One region of the Oxobacter pfennigii genome, then DNA from elsewhere that is predicted to be linked to it. Evidence: riboswitches for the same ligand, from Rfam matches in the RefSeq annotation. Region 1 holds a riboswitch; each other region holds the start of a gene.
What was found. A riboswitch is a leader RNA that binds a small molecule or an ion and turns the genes downstream of it on or off. The one in region 1 is predicted to bind cobalamin.
Positions count from the first base shown of each region.

Region 2: it holds a riboswitch for cobalamin, as region 1 does, so the genes downstream of both, OXPF_RS20895 (ABC transporter substrate-binding protein) here and OXPF_RS13730 (hypothetical protein) in region 1, are expected to answer to the same signal.
Region 3: it holds a riboswitch for cobalamin, as region 1 does, so the genes downstream of both, OXPF_RS10100 (M14 family metallopeptidase) here and OXPF_RS13730 (hypothetical protein) in region 1, are expected to answer to the same signal.
Region 4: it holds a riboswitch for cobalamin, as region 1 does, so the genes downstream of both, OXPF_RS03145 (cobyric acid synthase) here and OXPF_RS13730 (hypothetical protein) in region 1, are expected to answer to the same signal.

Region 1 is NZ_LKET01000039.1:71,914-76,129, reverse strand. Features, by position in the region: gene OXPF_RS13735 (immunoglobulin-like domain-containing protein) at 1-719, opposite strand, end outside; cobalamin riboswitch at 1,056-1,243, opposite strand; gene OXPF_RS13730 (hypothetical protein) at 1,478-1,993, opposite strand; cobalamin riboswitch at 2,335-2,528, opposite strand; gene OXPF_RS22550 (hypothetical protein) at 2,843-2,995, opposite strand; gene OXPF_RS22165 (DUF2292 domain-containing protein) at 3,034-3,186, opposite strand; gene OXPF_RS22160 (hypothetical protein) at 3,255-3,407, opposite strand; cobalamin riboswitch at 3,677-3,865, opposite strand; gene OXPF_RS13710 (hypothetical protein) at 3,985-4,216, opposite strand, start outside.
Region 2 is NZ_LKET01000068.1:306,757-310,972, reverse strand. Features, by position in the region: gene OXPF_RS20900 (FecCD family ABC transporter permease) at 1-829, opposite strand, end outside; gene OXPF_RS20895 (ABC transporter substrate-binding protein) at 816-1,781, opposite strand; cobalamin riboswitch at 1,906-2,102, opposite strand; gene OXPF_RS20890 (double-cubane-cluster-containing anaerobic reductase) at 2,162-3,316, opposite strand; gene OXPF_RS20885 (ferritin family protein) at 3,452-3,661, opposite strand; gene OXPF_RS20880 (SpoIIE family protein phosphatase) at 3,713-4,216, opposite strand, start outside.
Region 3 is NZ_LKET01000031.1:48,285-52,500, reverse strand. Features, by position in the region: gene OXPF_RS10115 (ABC transporter ATP-binding protein) at 1-52, shown strand, start outside; gene OXPF_RS10110 (flavodoxin family protein) at 104-619, shown strand; gene OXPF_RS10105 (coproporphyrinogen-III oxidase family protein) at 647-1,963, shown strand; cobalamin riboswitch at 2,056-2,254, shown strand; gene OXPF_RS10100 (M14 family metallopeptidase) at 2,389-3,351, shown strand; gene OXPF_RS10095 (class I SAM-dependent methyltransferase) at 3,437-4,126, shown strand; gene OXPF_RS10090 (ABC transporter permease) at 4,174-4,216, shown strand, end outside.
Region 4 is NZ_LKET01000021.1:6,035-10,250, forward strand. Features, by position in the region: gene OXPF_RS03130 (ASKHA domain-containing protein) at 1-516, shown strand, start outside; gene OXPF_RS03135 (response regulator) at 1,413-1,835, shown strand; gene OXPF_RS03140 (hypothetical protein) at 1,913-2,176, opposite strand; cobalamin riboswitch at 2,353-2,521, shown strand; gene OXPF_RS03145 (cobyric acid synthase) at 2,672-4,132, shown strand; gene cbiB (adenosylcobinamide-phosphate synthase CbiB) at 4,129-4,216, shown strand, end outside.

The sequences.
Region 1 (4,216 bases):
TCCTTGCTGCTTATGAGATATGGTTCACTCTCGGTTCCTTTTCCCCCGCTGAAATATTCTTCAACCGTAAGGGTAGCTTCATCCGATGTTGCACTTTCATTGCTGCTGTCGGTTACGGTGCAGCGGTACTTATAGCCGTCCATACTTATTACGGTGGGGCTGGTCACATATACACCGGAAGTTGCGCCTTCAATTTCTTCCCAGCCGGTGTCATCATTGCTTTCCCACTGGTAGGAATAAGGCTCGTCCCCTCCTTCTGCCGTGACACTAAAGGCAGCAGTTTGCCCTACTTTTACCTCAGCATCTTCGGGATGCGCCGATATGGCGATGCTGGCATGTTCTTCAACCGTAAGGGTAGCCTCATCGGATGTTACGCTTGCATTGCTGTCGTCAGTTACTTTGCAGCGGTACTTATAGCCGTTCATGCTTATTACGGTGGGACTGGTCACATATACTTCAGAATTTGCTCCTTCAATTTCTTCCCAATCTGTACCGCCATTGCTTTCCCACTGGTAAGAATAAGGCTCGTCCCCTCCTTCTGCCGTGACATTAAAGGCGGCGGTTTGTCCCACTTTTACCTCAGCATCTTCGGGATGTGCCGATATGCTAAGGGGGCTTTCAGCGGCAAAGGCACTAAGGGGCAGCATACCTATAATCATAACGGCGGTAAGAAGCATGCTTATGAGCTTTGTGCAAAACTTTCTTCTCTTTTGCTGCATGTATCGATCCTCCTTAGAAATATTAATTTTATTCCTCTAACTATCAGAAATTATGCTATTTCATCAAAACCACCTCATTAAAAAAGGCATTATCCTGCAGGATAATGCCTCCGGTATCTCCGGTCAGCATTTATTTATTCTTTTGCCTTCTTTTTCCCTTACTATTCATCACATCCTTCTTAAATATAAATTAAAAGATAACCAGAGTTATTCTCAGGCCAATAAAAAAACACCCCCATTATTCAGAGGTGTCTTAAAAAGATAATTACTTCAGATAGTAAGTTCAGATACATTTACCAATATTGCTTCCTGCCCTGTATTATCTTTCCCCCCGAAAGATTCAACAATTATCGGGCAGGTTTCCTGGCTGAGTTTCATTCTACTCCCTTATCTTCCCGGAATATATTCCAGTGATTTTTACAGGTTTCGTCAACATCACAGTAACGGTGGGCTGCAGTGGTTTTTCACCACTTTCCCTTTTAACCCATCCCTGTGGAATGGGCACCCGGTAATGGAATATTCAGTTTTATCTCTTATTTAAATATAGCATGATTATTTCATTGTGTGCAATATTTAATTCATATCTTGCCGAAATATATAGATTTCGCATTTTTTATGGAGGCCTCTTGGAATAACTGTTTAAAAAGCTGTATAGAATAAAAGGAAAATACTATATTATTTTTAAAAACGGCAAAAAGCAGGGGAGAATTCCTGCGGAATTCCTCCTGCTCCTGCCTGTGCCTTAAGGCATCATTTCATTAATCATCCCACTCATAACGATAGGACTGGAAACGGAATATAATTTCCATACCGTCTTCCAGAGCTTCGGCGGTAAGATACTGTATCGGATCGTATGGATCGTCGCCGTCTGGAATAACAGTGCATACCCAGCCCTCTCCCTCGGAGATATGGTGCCCGGTTATAGGGTCATAGTCGTAATCATTCCATGTTACAAAATCTCCAATAGCCTCAATATACCCGCCAGGGTCGCCGTAAGCAGGATTAGCATCCCATCCGACAACTGGCGGATCTTCAATTTCCGGGTCCTCATCCGGTAACGCTCTAATCTGTTCCGCTGCAGCAAAAATGGCATCATAGACAGAGGCCGCACCGCCTAACGGATCGGTGTAACCGCCAGGCAGGTATGGTTTACTAACGGGGACAGCAGAATCATACTCTACAGTCCGTGTCGTCCAAAGCTGTACATCCGGGTCTACGGTATCATTGTAAAACTTGACTGTAACCGTGGTGTCGATAGCGGCAAATGCCGTCATTGAGAGCGAGAAGGAGAACACTACTACCAGCGCCATTAAAAGGGCCAGCTTGCTTCTGAAGCCTTTAACCATGCTTTTCATTTTTATTCCTCCAATTTTGATATATTTTTACAATGACATATCCTTATCTCTTGAAAGACGGGCCCTTCTTTCTAAGGAAAAGGCATATCACTATAAACCGGGTTACAAACACATCCGTATGCAAGGCTTGCTTTAGAAAATATAAAAACCCCGTCTTCCTGTTAAAGCTGGGGCTTGCACATCAAATCCTGCGGTTCCGGTTGTATAACGTAAGTTATACAACCGGAGCGGTATTGCATAAAGCCTTTCTGCGGAAGGTTTATGAATTTGCTGTAAAGGCAGGTCTCCTGACTTGCGGCTCCTTACTGCTTTTTACCTTCCCGGATTTTTCCAGTGGCTTTTATAAAAGCAATTCCCCGCTTACAGTGGCCGGACCGTCCGGGATTTTCACCCGGTTCCCTTTTAAATCCGGTTTGCCCTATGGCAGCCGGATACCCTTGCAGTTTATCTATTCAGTTTTATATAAAAAGGGGCATTGAACTGTATAACACAATTCAATGCCCCCGTTGTTCGATAAGCATTCTGCGGTTGCCCGCTTTCACATGCAGGTATGTAATAAATGACAGAAACTCCGCATGTGCAAATTTATATCTTCAAATATAAATGATATAATTATTAGTATGCTTGTCCATTATTATCTTACCTAAATATTACCATAATATCAACCTAATTACAATAGCGTTATATAAATTTTTTTACAGTTTTTGCCGCTTTATAGTCCTGAGATATACTTAAGACAGCCAGCATATTTTAAAATTACACAAACTATTACAGTTTAATGGATTTCACCGCTTCCTCCACCACCGCAGGCTGCTTATCTTCGACAGTGACTGTAATATCGCCATAGCTGGTATTTCTGAGAATTTCAATAAGCTTTTTTTCTTTGGTGGTTATTTCTGTTTCCTGGGTGTGATTAGCCACTTTTTTACCTCCTCAGATTATATTGTCCGGTCAAAAATTTAAAACCGGGTACTTTTTCTTACCTCCTCCACTTCCATAGGCTGCTTGTCCACCACCATTATGGTTATCTCACCATATTGAAGGGCCCGTATAAGCTCGATGAGTTTTTTTTCCTTTTGTGTAACCTCCATTTCCTGACCGACTTCAGCCACCTTTCCACCCCCCAGTTATTTCAAGCCCTTTCTATTCCTGCCTCCGTAGTGTCTTATATGAATAATTCCTAGAGCTTTATATTTTTTTTTACTTCTTCAATCTTGATAGGCTGCCTGTCCTGGACAGAAATTTTCATTTCTTTACACTGTGTATTGCGTATAATTTCCAAAAGCCTTCTTTCTTTTCTTGTCAAATCCATTTTTATTTTCTCCTGTTCCATCCTTTCCCCTCCTTTTATCTGAATTTTACATTTATATCAAAAAAAGGCATCATCCTATGGGATAATGCCTCCGGTTTCTCCGGCCAGCTTTTAAGCATGCCCGCATGTTTGTTTAGTGAATTAATCCAAATATTTTGTATTATAAATAAAAAACACCTCCGGTTTCTCAGAGGTGTTCTATCTAATAGATAATTCATTTCAAACATTCAAAGGATAAACAAATAATTAATTATTCTGTTCATCCGCATTGCATTATCCTTCCCTCCGAAAGATTCAACAATTACCGGGCAGGTTTCCTGGCTGAGCTTCATCCTACTCCCTTCTCTTCCCAAAATAAAATTTCAGTGATTTTTCAAGGTTTCGTCAACATCACAGTAACGGTGGGCTGCAGTGGTCTTTCACCACTTTCCCTTTTAACCCATTTCTATAAAATGGGCACCCGATAATAATATTCAATTTTTCCTGTATCTAAAATATACCATAGTTCTGCCATCTTATGCAATACTATACATTTACTATATTTAACAAACTGGTATTTTCAGAAAATACATACTATAAAATTGGCAAAAAGCTGCTGTTAATAATTTGAATAGAAGTAGGCGGCAGTCTTAAAGCACTGTCTCACATGCTGGCCGCTGAAGGTTCCGGCTTCCGATACACCTGTATATACGATGGATGTTCCTGCTATTATGCTGTTGTCCTCAGCATCGACATCCTTTTCAACATCCAGGCTTAGCACCAACCCTTCAGTAAAATCATCGAATACATCCTCACTTGTTATTTCGACACTCATATATTTGTCGATGTTT
Region 2 (4,216 bases), on a different contig from region 1:
GTCTCTTATGGTTTGGCCCTACAACCATGCGTATCATATGAGGTGTTACCAATCCTACGAAACCGATAGTTCCGCTAATGCTGACACACACGCCGATTAGCGCTGACACACAGATTAAAACCAGAAGCTTGACTTGTCTGACATTCACGCCGATGTTCCTTGCATTGTCCTCTCCAACGGCAAAAGCATTGAGTTCTCGGGTCTGGAGCATCAGTAATCCGCCGAACAGAACCAGGGCACCTAAAAGCATTGCGGCGTTTCCGTAAGTGCATCCCGCAAAGCTCCCCATAGTCCAAAATACTATGGTCTTTACCTTTTCGCCTGCAAAGGTAACTAACAGCGAAGTTATGCTGGATACAAACATATTGAATATCACGCCTAAAAGGATTATGGTATTGGTTGACAGAGAAAAATCCAGCTTATAGGCCAGCGCAAGCACCGTTATAATGGATATAAAAGCAAATAGCATAGCCGTTAAGACCGTTCCGGCAAAAGGAAAGCCGGGGATTGACAGACCTAACGCAATGGCAAGGACGGCGCCTAAGGAGGCACCTCCGCTGACCCCAAGGGTAGTCCCGTCTGCCAGGGGGTTTTTAAGCAAGCCCTGCATTGCCGCACCGCCAACCGACAGTGACGCTCCTGCCAGCGCCACACACAGCACTCGCGGCAAGCGTATGGTCATTATTATTACGCTTTTCATAAACTCCGACAGAGGCACATTCACGCTGCCCAGCGCAACGCACAGTATTGCCACAACGAGAGTTACCGCCCCGAAGATCAGGTACTCAGTAAGCCGGAAACCTTCTGGCTTGGATTTATTGGCCGCCATAGACAAAGTTGTAGAGCATCTCTACTCCGTCGGCAAGGCGGGGGCCGGGACGTGTCAGCTCGTTATTCGGCATATTTATAATTCCGTTATTTGCGACAGCCTTTACGTTATTCCAGCCGGGACGGGATTTGATACTTTCGACAGGTTCAAGACCCTCACCAAAATACATAGTTACTGTCATAATGTAGTCGGGATTGCGTTCCAGTACTTGCTCTTCAGAGATTTCTGCCCAATCGCTGATGTCTCCGAAGGTATTTTTTAAGCCTAATATATTAGCAGCCTCATCCATAAATGTATTGCTTCCAGCAGTCCACAAGCCAAATTCCAGAGGCGAAACCTCAAAGTAAATGCTCTTGCCGGATGCTTTGGCAGAGGCTTTTGCACCAATGTCATCAATCTTTGTTTTCATATTTTCAATTATTTTAGCCGCTTCTTCATTTCTATTGAGTATCTTGCCCATAAGTGCGATACTCTTGTATGTACCAGCAATATCAATTGCATCGGAAGCCACTACGGCAATGCCGGCTTGAGTGAGTTGGTTTATTTGCTCATTTGTTTGAGCCATGGTCCCCATAAAAACTACTTGAGGTTTGAGGGAAATAATCTGTTCAATGTTGGTATCATTGCCCGAGCCGACAGACGCAACTTCAAGTACTTCCGCCGGGTAGTCACAGTATTCGCCACGGCCTACCATAGTATCACCTAAGCCAAGAGCATAGACAATCTCGGCATTGGCAGCAGTGATTGCAACTATCCTTGTAACGGGTTCTTTTATTGTCACTTCACGCCCGGTCATGTCCGTTACAGTGAGCGGATACACAGTTTTGGCTGTAGGTTCAACTGTACCTGTGGGTGTCGGCGACGGAGTGTTTTCAGAATTGGTTGCACAGCCTGCTAACATGGATATGGCAAGAGCTGCAGATAAAGCAATTGACAATATCTGGCGTTTCATAATGAAAAGCCCCTTTCTTGTATATATTTGTATAAAAGAATAACCGCTCCCATCCAGATAGGAGCGGCAAGAAACATTTTCAGACTGGCACAATGCCTATACAGCCGACCATCCCAACCCCAGAGGTAAGCATAATGTCTATACAGGTCTCCCGGCTTGGCTTCATCTTACTGGGGTGCCTTCCCACCCTGCGGCAGTGACTTAATACCCTTTCATCAGCTTCACGGTTACTGGGATAGCCCCGAAATTACATCGGCGTCCCCACAGAGCGGTAGTATAACGCTCCGGCGCATTTTACGCATACAGACGGATTATTCTAGTTGCTGTATAATTTTAACCCGCCAGGACAGCTTTGTCAAGGGGAATGAGTGTTTTGTGCATCAGGCGTCAAGCATTTCAACAAAGGCAGCCAGCCTTGTTTTAAGCTGACCTGTATCATTTTGCGAATAATCGGTTTCAATGCTTATATAAGGCAAATTCTTCTTTTCATTCACAAGTCTTTTAACGCTGTAGGTTTCAATATTATAGGTATGACATGCTTGAAGAATGACGTCTATTACTCCCTGAACCCTGTATTTATCTATAAGCTCTGATAATAATTCAATCCTGTTGTTATTTGGCGACATACAGGAACAGGCTATACTTATATATTTTTCAGCCAGCGCTTCAAAAGGGTCTTTATCTTCATCAACAAGTGTATCTATAGCTTTAACACCGCTGCAGTTTTCAAAACAAACTATCACACCGCCGTTGTCCTCAACAGCCTTTACTATTTTTTCACTGACACCGCCTATGGGGCAGCCGGTAATTAGTATCCTGGGGCTGTCTTGAAGATTTCTCCTTGCGCCTTTATCATAAAGCTCTTTTATTTGCTTTGTCAGGGCAGCAACGGAGTCAACCTGTTCTTCTTTGCTGGTTTTAAAATTTGCACCGTTAAGTACCTGAAACATTTCGTAGCCTGAAATAGGGGGAGGGCAAAACAAAGCCAGCTCGTAAAACTCCTTTAAAGCTTTTCTTTGTTCGTTTCTGTCCTTTATTGCCTTTTTGAGCTTTTCATAGGTTATTTCAACATTGAACTCTTTTTCCACTCGTTCTTTAAGGGAGATTATTTCATCTCTCCAAAGCGCAAGAGATTTACCGTTGCTGCCGGACTGGGGCAATTGCATTATATGCATTGGTTTTATCTCACCGAGGTATTCGTACATTTTCTTTTTTCCGTCACAGGTGGTTTCACCGACTAGCATGTCTGAAAAATAAAAATAAGGGCAGGTATCGGTAATTGCATGTCCATAACTGGATTTTATAAGAGGGCATAAGTTTCTTGGAAGTACTTCTTCAGCCGCAGCTATGGGTTCATTGCTTGTACCGCAAAGGGATATGGGTATAGCGCCTGCTGCCATTATGATTTCCCAGGGGGTAAAAGTACAGTAAGTTCCGACAACTTTCCTGCCTTCTTCCTTTAATTTCATGATTTCAATAAATCCTGCTTTTCTTGCTTCACTGAATGTATCAAATGCTTCAGGCAAATTAATCATCAAATCACTCCAAGCTTTCATTTTAAAAGTAATTATATATGAATGACAGCCTTATTACTAATTGAAAAAACCAATATAACAGCCATAATTAATTTAAAAAAGCAATTCTCTAAATGATTAAGATTTTAGGGTGGTTTATTTTTCTTTGTTTGCTTTCAGCATTTTTGCAAAACCTTCATAACGGGTGCGAAGTATTCTCTCATGCTCTTCTTCGTCTGTTCTCATCTGTTCAAAAAATTTCTTTACCATTGGATCCTCTGCGTGGTCAGCCAGCTTTTGATAATGCTGCTGGGCTTTAATTTCATCTTCGATAGCTTCCAAAATGCCAGTCAGTATTTTTTGCATATAATCTATCCCTTCATAATATAAACTTAAAACTTGTCAGCATGTTCACGCTTATAGCAGTTTTACTGCAACCAAAGTTATATCGTCCCTGGTTTTCTCATAACTTAAAAAGTCAATGAAATCCTCATGAATTTTATTAACCATTTGAGCAGGATTCAGTTGATGAATTTCGGCAACCAGTTTCTTAAGCCTGCCTTCATAAAATTCATTGTGAGACATTTGTTCTGGCAGTCCGTCAGACATAATGAGCAGGGTCATCCCAGGAGAAAAGTGTGCTGTAGAATCCTCATATTTTAACAATTGGGCACCTATGGCTGTTGATATGGGAAGATTCGCATTGCCAAGCTCTGTTATATTTTCTTTATCCTTTATTAATAAAGGACTGATATGAAGGCCGGCATTGCAGTAAGTAAGTTCATTTGTCTTCAAATCAATAACTGCCATAAGCAAGCATACCAGATATTCCTCGGGATAACCTTCCTTTAAATAGTGTTCAATAAAGAAATCCATGATTTCTTTAGGCGATAATAATTGACCGGGTGTATGTTTTAACCT
Region 3 (4,216 bases), on a different contig from region 1:
GAGAACAGGTAAGCCGGTATTTGTACCGATTGGATTGACTTATTCCTGCTGAGTATAAAAGCAGAGATTAATATAGAGAAAACCATATTTGGGAGGGAAATATATGAAAACAATGATTGTGTATTCCAGCAAAACAGGAAATACAAAAAAAGTTGCCGAAGCCATCCTGGAGGTAATGCCTGAAGGAACCTTCATCCACTCTGTTTCAGAGCAGCCGGCATTGGAAGATTGTGATCTGGTTATTTTGGGATGCTGGATTGATAAGGGAAATGCCGATGCAGCAATGAAGGAATATATACAGGGAGTTAAGGATAAGAAGGTTGCCCTGTTTGCGACTTTAGGAGCTTATCCTGATTCACCTCATGCCGGGAAAGTCATAGAGAGGCTTAAGCAGCTTGTGGATGCTTCCAATGAATATCTTGGAGATTTTATTTGCCAGGGGAAAATAGATCCGGCACTTACCGAACGGGTCAGGCAATATCCTCCCGATCATCCCCACTACATGACACCGGAGAGGATCAACAGGCACATGGAAGCGGCAAAACATCCCGATTCCAGGGATTTGGAAACTGCACAAAAGGTATTCATGGAAGTTCTTAGAAGGGCAGAGGGAATATAATTTTTAAGGAGAGCAGGGATGGGGACAATGATGAATAACATTCAGTCAGAAGTAAAAGGGAGGTATTCAAAACGTTTAAAAGGACATCACGATGCCTTGGCTCCCTTAAGAAGGCTTCGTAATGAAAAATCTTTCCTGAAGGAATACCTTTTGCAGATGGAACCGGATACGCGTCCTAAAGCCGTTTATATACATATACCCTTTTGCAGCAAGATATGCACTTTTTGCAACATGCGAAGATATTTGTGCGCTCCGGCTTACGATTATCACCAGTTAATAATCAATGAAATAAAAAGCTACGGCGTATTTCCATACATACAAAACAGCAGCTTTGATGCGGTATATTTCGGAGGCGGCACTCCTACCTCCCTTGAAACAGGCAATTTAAGGGATATTTTGCATGCTATCAAGGAATATCTGCCATTAAAACATGATGCGGAAATTACAGTTGAAACCAGTATCACCGAATTGACAGAGGATAAATCAGACATGTTTTTAAAAGAAGGAGTTAACCGTTTAAGCATAGGGGTGCAGACCTTCTGTGACAGGGGAAGAAAGTTGCTGGGAAGAAGAGGCAGCGGTGAGGATGCAGTTTCAAAAATCAGCAAGTTAAGGCATGAAGGCTTTGAAAATGTGAGTATGGACCTTATTTACAATTATCCCGGCCAGACAGAGCAGGAATTAGAGAAAGATTTAAAGCACATCTCTTCTTTGGATATTGCAGGATTATCATTTTATTCCCTAATGCTGCGTGAAGGGTCGGCGCTTGGCACGCAGTTTTCGGATGGGGAACGTGATTCCATAGATTCAGATAAAAAAGAATATGATTTTTTCATGAAAATATATGATTGGCTTACAAAAGAAGGCTTCGAGCTTTTGGAACTTACAAAAATGGTAAGGCCTAAAAGGGATGCGTATAAATATGTAACAACCCGTTACGGCGGAGGGGATACACTGGCTTTAGGCGCCGCCGCCGGCGGCAGGCTAGGGGATTTTATATGGATGAATCCCTTCGATATTTCAGAGTATGGTGCCGCCGTTGAATCCGGCAGGGCAGACACCCTTCAAGGAGCTTTAACAGTTTCTATGTATAATTATATCTACCGGCTTATAGGCAAAATACAGTTTGGTAATTTTGACGTTGAACCGGCAGGCTTTTGGGAACAAAGTAGTGATATAATTGAAGCTTTTGCGCAGCAATTAAAAATCGAAGGATTAATTGTTCCCGAAGGTTACAGCTTCAAGCTTACAAAGGAAGGCATATACTGGGGAAACAACATTGCCAATGAATTAGCGGAATTGCTGGTTTCCCAATGGCTTAAAGCCTCTACAAGGGAGAAATGAAGTAAGGAGTTTATGGAAACAGCACAAATTATTACAAATAAAGGTGAAAAATTCATTGTGTTTCATATGGTCATAATATAAAATGAAACTTAATTGAATATAAAAAAACAGGTGCCGGTTATGATTTTGATGGACAAAATTATAAACCGGTGAAAAGGGAAGTGGGTAGAAATCCCACGCGGTCCCGCCGCTGTGAAAGAAGAGTCCTTGCTAAATGCCACTGGGAAACCGGGAAGGCTGCAAGGGTGATGATGCTTAAGCCAGAAGACCTGCCTGTTTTATTCACCATTTTAACTCTACGAGCGATAGAGAGGTGCATTTATGCATATGTTATTTGCATGGGTTGTTATTACCTCTTGACTGTTTACGGTTGAGAGGTTTTTTAATTGTGGCAAAAAAATTTATTATATGGAGGAGAATGCAGAATGAAACCCATATTTTCCCTAGGCGGAATTACAGCAGAACGAGGGACTAAAGCACAGGGCTTTATCAAGGTTTTGGATACCGGAACAGTGATGCCGGTCACATTGATTAATGGAGAAAAACAAGGCAAGACCATGCTCATCACATCCGGAGTACATGGAAGCGAATATCCCGGAATCCTCACGGCTATACGGCTGGGAGCAGGGCTTGATCCCAAAGATATTTCCGGTCAAATAATCCTTGTTCACCCGGTCAATCTTCAGGCTTTTTCAAAGCGCTGTGCCGCTGTTGTGCCGGAGGATGGGAAAAACATAAACCGCATGTTTCCAGGTGATGAAAAGGGCAGCATCGCAGAAAAAATAGCTTACGTTATAACCAATGAGTTTTTTAAGGCTGCCGATTATTACATGGATTTTCACGGCGGTGATTTATATGAATCTCTGATACCTTATGCCTATTTTTCAGGCAGTTGCAATTCAAAAGTTGTACAGGCATCTAAAAAAATGAGCCAGGTTCTGGATTTGCCTTACATGGTAAATTGTATGGAAACCTCAGGCACTTTTGGCTGTGCCGCCATGCTTGGCATACCGGCTATCCTTGTGGAAAGAGGCTGCAATGGCCTTTGCCTTAAAGATGATGTCGAAAAATACATTCTTGATGCAAAACGGGTATTGAAAAGACTGGATATACTTGCCGATGACAGCCTTATATTCCCTGACAAAGCACCTCTGGAATTAACAAATGTTTGCTATACGGAAGCAAAGAGTACTGGATGCTGGCTGCCTGCCGTTACAGCCGGGCAAAAAATCAGGAAAGGCGACAAGCTTGGATACACAACGGATTTATTCGGCCAAATTATTGATACTTATTCAGCGGAATTTGACGGAGTGGTATTGTATCATTGTGCTTCTCTTTCGGCTCCAAAGGGGAGCGAACTTGTGGCATATGGAGAGCTTGACTGGTGATTAGCTAAAAATAATACCGGGATGAAATTGACAAAAGAGAGTATGAATCTATACATAAATATCAGTAGTATGAGGAGGAGATTTAATGTCTGATGAACAATTGTACGACGTATGGTGGAATGACGACACAGCCGGAGAACAGTCCATGGAGGATAATCATCAACCCCACTGGCATAAGGTGCTGGACATGATAAAGGAGAAAAATATTCTGGATTGTACTGTTCTGGATTTTGGTTGTAATCAAGGAGGTTTTTTAAGGTTTTTATATCAACAAAAACCTTTTTTAAAGGGGGTTGGCGTTGATTTAGCCAAAAAATCCATTGAGGTGGCCAACAAGAGGAAAAAGGATTTGCCCATTTCATATGAAGCAACCGCCAATGTGGACAAGTTTATCGATACCTTTAATCTGGCCTTCAGCATTTCCGTTATTTATCTATTACAGGACTTAAAAGAACATGCCTGGAAAATGAAGCAGGCATTAAAGCCCGGAGGCGTATATTATTGCACATATACCGATTACAGCAAAAACCCCAGCCTGCTCTATTACAAAAAGCAAATAGACAGGCAGGGAACAATTCCAATGCAGCTTCACTCTTTAAACGATATTGCCGGGGCGTTTTTTTATGAAGGATTTTCGGTAGAAATGCGGAGAATGCCTCCTAAAGGATATATTCATATAGATCCGGAGGATCCCTGGTTTAACTGTATTGCCGACAGGATGCAGTATGAGTACCAGGAAGCGTATATTTACCGCTTTACTGCGCCTGGGAAATAAAATTACTTGATGAATTTTAATGTTGTTTTAAAAGAGGGTGGTATATCATGATTCAATCTGCTGTAAAATCAGCGGTATTATTTTTGCTCA
Region 4 (4,216 bases), on a different contig from region 1:
GGAGTTCTTGATGCCGTATCTGAATTTGTGAAGTATGAGATAATAAATAAGACGGGCAGAATGTATAAGCCGGAAGAATTGGACCTTCCGGATTCATTAAAGAACAGGATAACCACAACCGACAGCGGAAAGCAATTTACCATAGAAGGTGATGTTGTATTTACCCAGAAAGATGTAAGAGAGGTACAGCTTGCCAAGGCTGCCGTAAGTGCGGGAATGAAGATTCTCGTTAAAGAAGCAGGCATCGAATTTAAAGATGTAGAAACCATTTATGTTGCCGGAGGCTTCGGCAATTTCATGAATATAGAAAGCGCATTAAACATCGGACTTTTACCGAAGGAGCTTGCAGGCAAGGTTAAATCCATCGGCAATTCCGCAGGTACCGGCTCGAAGATGTGCCTTCTTTCCGAATCAGCGATCGGTGAATTAGAAAAAATATCAAACTCCACTAAATACGTTGAATTATCGGGAAGGCCAGACTTCGAGGGACTGTTTGTTGATTCAATGGTATTCTAACAGATGGTTTTATAAGTGTTACCTTTATCTAACCGTTATAATGTAACGGTCAGGTTTTACGACCTCAAGGTTACAAACATAATTCGTATCCTTAAGGCAGCAGGGTAGAGTAAGCATCTGACCGAGATATTATCTCGGTTAGATGAATCTAACAGCCATAATCTTTCGGTCAGGTCTCTTTATTGGTGCCAACAAGGTTTGTCGGCTATATAAGTAAACCTATTCGACTTGACCGCCATATTATGGTTGTCTGCATTTCGGATAAACATCAAATCGTATAATGGGGTTTTGCACTTACCAATTAGCACAAGGTAACTTTTTAATTCATTTTCTCTGTTGCTGACCAAAACGAAACATTGTTTCATTTAGCTTTTCATTATTATTTATCACCCGAATAAGTAGAATCTATTGAAGGTAAAGGAATAACAATTATTAATGAAGTACTATTTAATTCTGAATGTTTAACTCCGCACTTAGATTTTAATGATAGGGCTGATTCATGGGATGGTTTTATCTTTGTATATATAAATGAAACAAATAAAAAAGAAAGTCTATTAGGTCGTATTCCTATACAAGTTAAAGCACATGAGGTAAAAAACTTTAGTGGAAAAACTAAATCAAAGGCCTTTGATATATCGGATTTAATAAATTACAAAAATGATGGCGGAGTTATAATTTTCAGCGTAGAATGTTGTGGGAAAAGCAGGAAGATTTATTTAAATAAACTCTAGTTCCACCCATTATAACATAACTTTTTCTATATTTATTGTAAAAATTCCATATGTTTCATTAATTTAGAAGGAATTGGAATATATGTGAAGAATAATACATGGTAAATATTAGTAATAATTGATGCTATATGACGGACTTACTGTTTTTAAAAGGAAAAAGACCGTATGATAAAACAATGTATTAAGAAGGTGGACGATATGGCTCATGTAATGATAATTGAAGATGAACCAGCGATAGTAATGGTAATAAGTGAAATGCTTTCAGATGAAGGGTATGAGGTTACCGCAGCATATGACGGCCTTTCAGGCCTGAGAAAACTAAGGGAATGCAAAAAGCCCGACATTGTGCTCTTAGACCTTAATATGCCGGGAATCAACGGCCGGGAGACGGTAGAGAGAATGCGCTCAGATGCTATGCTTCGGGATATACCTGTCGTGTTGGTTACGGGAACGGTTTATAACAGCGTTGATTTTCCGCCGGAGGGGACTTATCAGGATATATTGGAGAAACCCTTTGATTTATTGGAAATGCTCAAAAAAATAAAATCCATATCTGAAGGCAGATGCGGATTTAAGAAAATATCTTAAAAGTTTAAAGTAAAAAGAGGGACTGTTAAAAGGACAATCCCTTTTAGTGTTTATTTACAATTTTATAGACGGTGTGATTAATCGTCGTACATATCGTAAGGGTTGTATCTGTAGCATCTTCTCCAAGGGGGATAGGTGTATCCGTAGGGAGAAAAACCGCCGTATCCGGGGTAATTACTGTATCCGCCGAAAACCTGGCCACCGCAAGCCAAAATAATTATTACAAGGATTAATATTGTAAACAATGCAGTGCTTGTCGGGGTCCCGAAGATGCCATTCTTATTATTAACAGCGTTTTTATTTGTACCAAAATCGGAAATATAAACTGTACTTGTACTCATGGCCATCCCTCTATTCTGCAAATATATACTATTCTAGTAACATGTTATGTGAAAAAAATAAGTATGTTACAGCATATTCTTTAATGATTTTGTCATATTTATTTGCAAAAGTATAAACTTTCTAATTTATTTGTGTTGCAGGTAAAAAGTGCTTAATATATAATAGAAATAGCAAATTAAATAAAAAAATCTTAGGTGCTTTTTAGCATAAAAGGGAAAGCGGTGAAAATCCGCTGTAGCCCCCGCTACTGTATACGGCGACAAATCCTAGACCACCGGACAACCGGGAAGGTAGGAGGAGGACGACCCGCCAGCCAGGAGACCTACCTGAGATATGCTAATCCTTCGGAGGGAAGGGAAGTGGTAGTATATTGGACAATCCAATTTTTGCCTATCAGACAAATAATATGGATTTTTGTAGTACATGTACCCGCTGCCTTTTGATGGAGCGGGTTTTTTAATTATAGAAAATTTTAATAAAACGGAGATGATAATATGCCTGGAATAATGGTACAGGGGACAGCGTCCTCGGCAGGCAAAAGCCTCATGACTGCGGCTTTATGCAGAATATTTGCAAATGAAGGATTAAAGGTATATCCTTTTAAATCACAAAATATGTCCTTAAATTCATACGTAACAATGGAAGGCCTTGAAATGGGACGAGCCCAGGTACTCCAGGCAACAGCATCAAAGATAGATCCTTCGGTGCTGATGAATCCCATTTTATTAAAGCCTACCACCGACAGAAAAAGCCAGGTCATAATAAAGGGAAGGCCTTATATGAATATGGATGCGGTGGAGTATTTTGAATTTAAACCCCGCCTTAGGGATATGATAAAGGAAATATATGAAGAAATTGAAAGCAATAACGATTTGGTGGTTATAGAAGGCGCAGGCAGTCCGGCGGAGATTAACCTTAAGGATAACGATATCGTAAATATGGGGATGGCGGAAATTGCCGATGCTCCGGTGCTTTTGGTAGCCGATATAGACAAGGGCGGAGTGTTTGCCTGTATATACGGTACCGTAATGCTCTTAGATGAGAATGAAAGAAAAAGAATAAAAGGGATCATTATTAATAAATTCAGAGGAGACAAGACCATTCTTCAAACGGGTATAGATATGATAGAGGATTTGGTTAAAATACCTGTGGTGGGAATTGTACCCTACATGCGTGTCAAGCTTGACGAGGAAGACGGAGCCATCGAATTTGAAGCTTCAACCAGCGGCAGCATAAAAATAGCAGTTATACGCTTACCCAGAATATCCAATTTTACGGATTTTGATCCATTTAAATTCGATGAGGATGTATCCGTAAATTTCATAACCTCTCCAGATGAAATTGGGGATGCGGACATGGTTATAATCCCCGGAAGCAAAAATACCATAGAAGATATAAGATGGCTAAAAAGCGTCGGGTTTGATAAAGCCTTTTTAAACTACAAAGGCATAATCTTTGGAGTGTGCGGCGGATATCAGATGATGGGAAAAGAAATAATAGATGTTGAAGGCTGGGAAGTAACAAAGGGAGAAGTGGAAGAAGGCCTTAAAATGTTTGACACTGTAACTGAATTCAAGGGCAGTAAAATAACTTCAAACGTTGAAGGAGAGGCTATGGGACATAAGGTATACGGCTATGAAATACATTCCGGCAGGACTTACGGCAATATGAATCCCTTTGTGCATATAAACCTTAAGGAAAGAAAGGCCGAGAGTTATATGGACGGCGATATGAGGGACGGAAGGTATTACGGCACTTATGTCCACGGCATATTTGACTCTCATGAATTCAGAAGCAGCCTTTTAAATACTATAAGAAAGAAAAAGAACTTAGCCGAAAAGGATAGTATTGACCTTAAGGAAAAAAGGGAAGAAGAACTGGAAAAGCTGGCTCAAATAGTTGAAGAGAATTTGGATATGGAATATATACGCAGTCTGGCAGGAATCAAAAAATGATTGAATTAAGTATAGCAGCTTTAATAGATGTAGCCATAGGGGATCCATACAGCTTTCCCCATCCCATAAAGCTTATGGGGAATA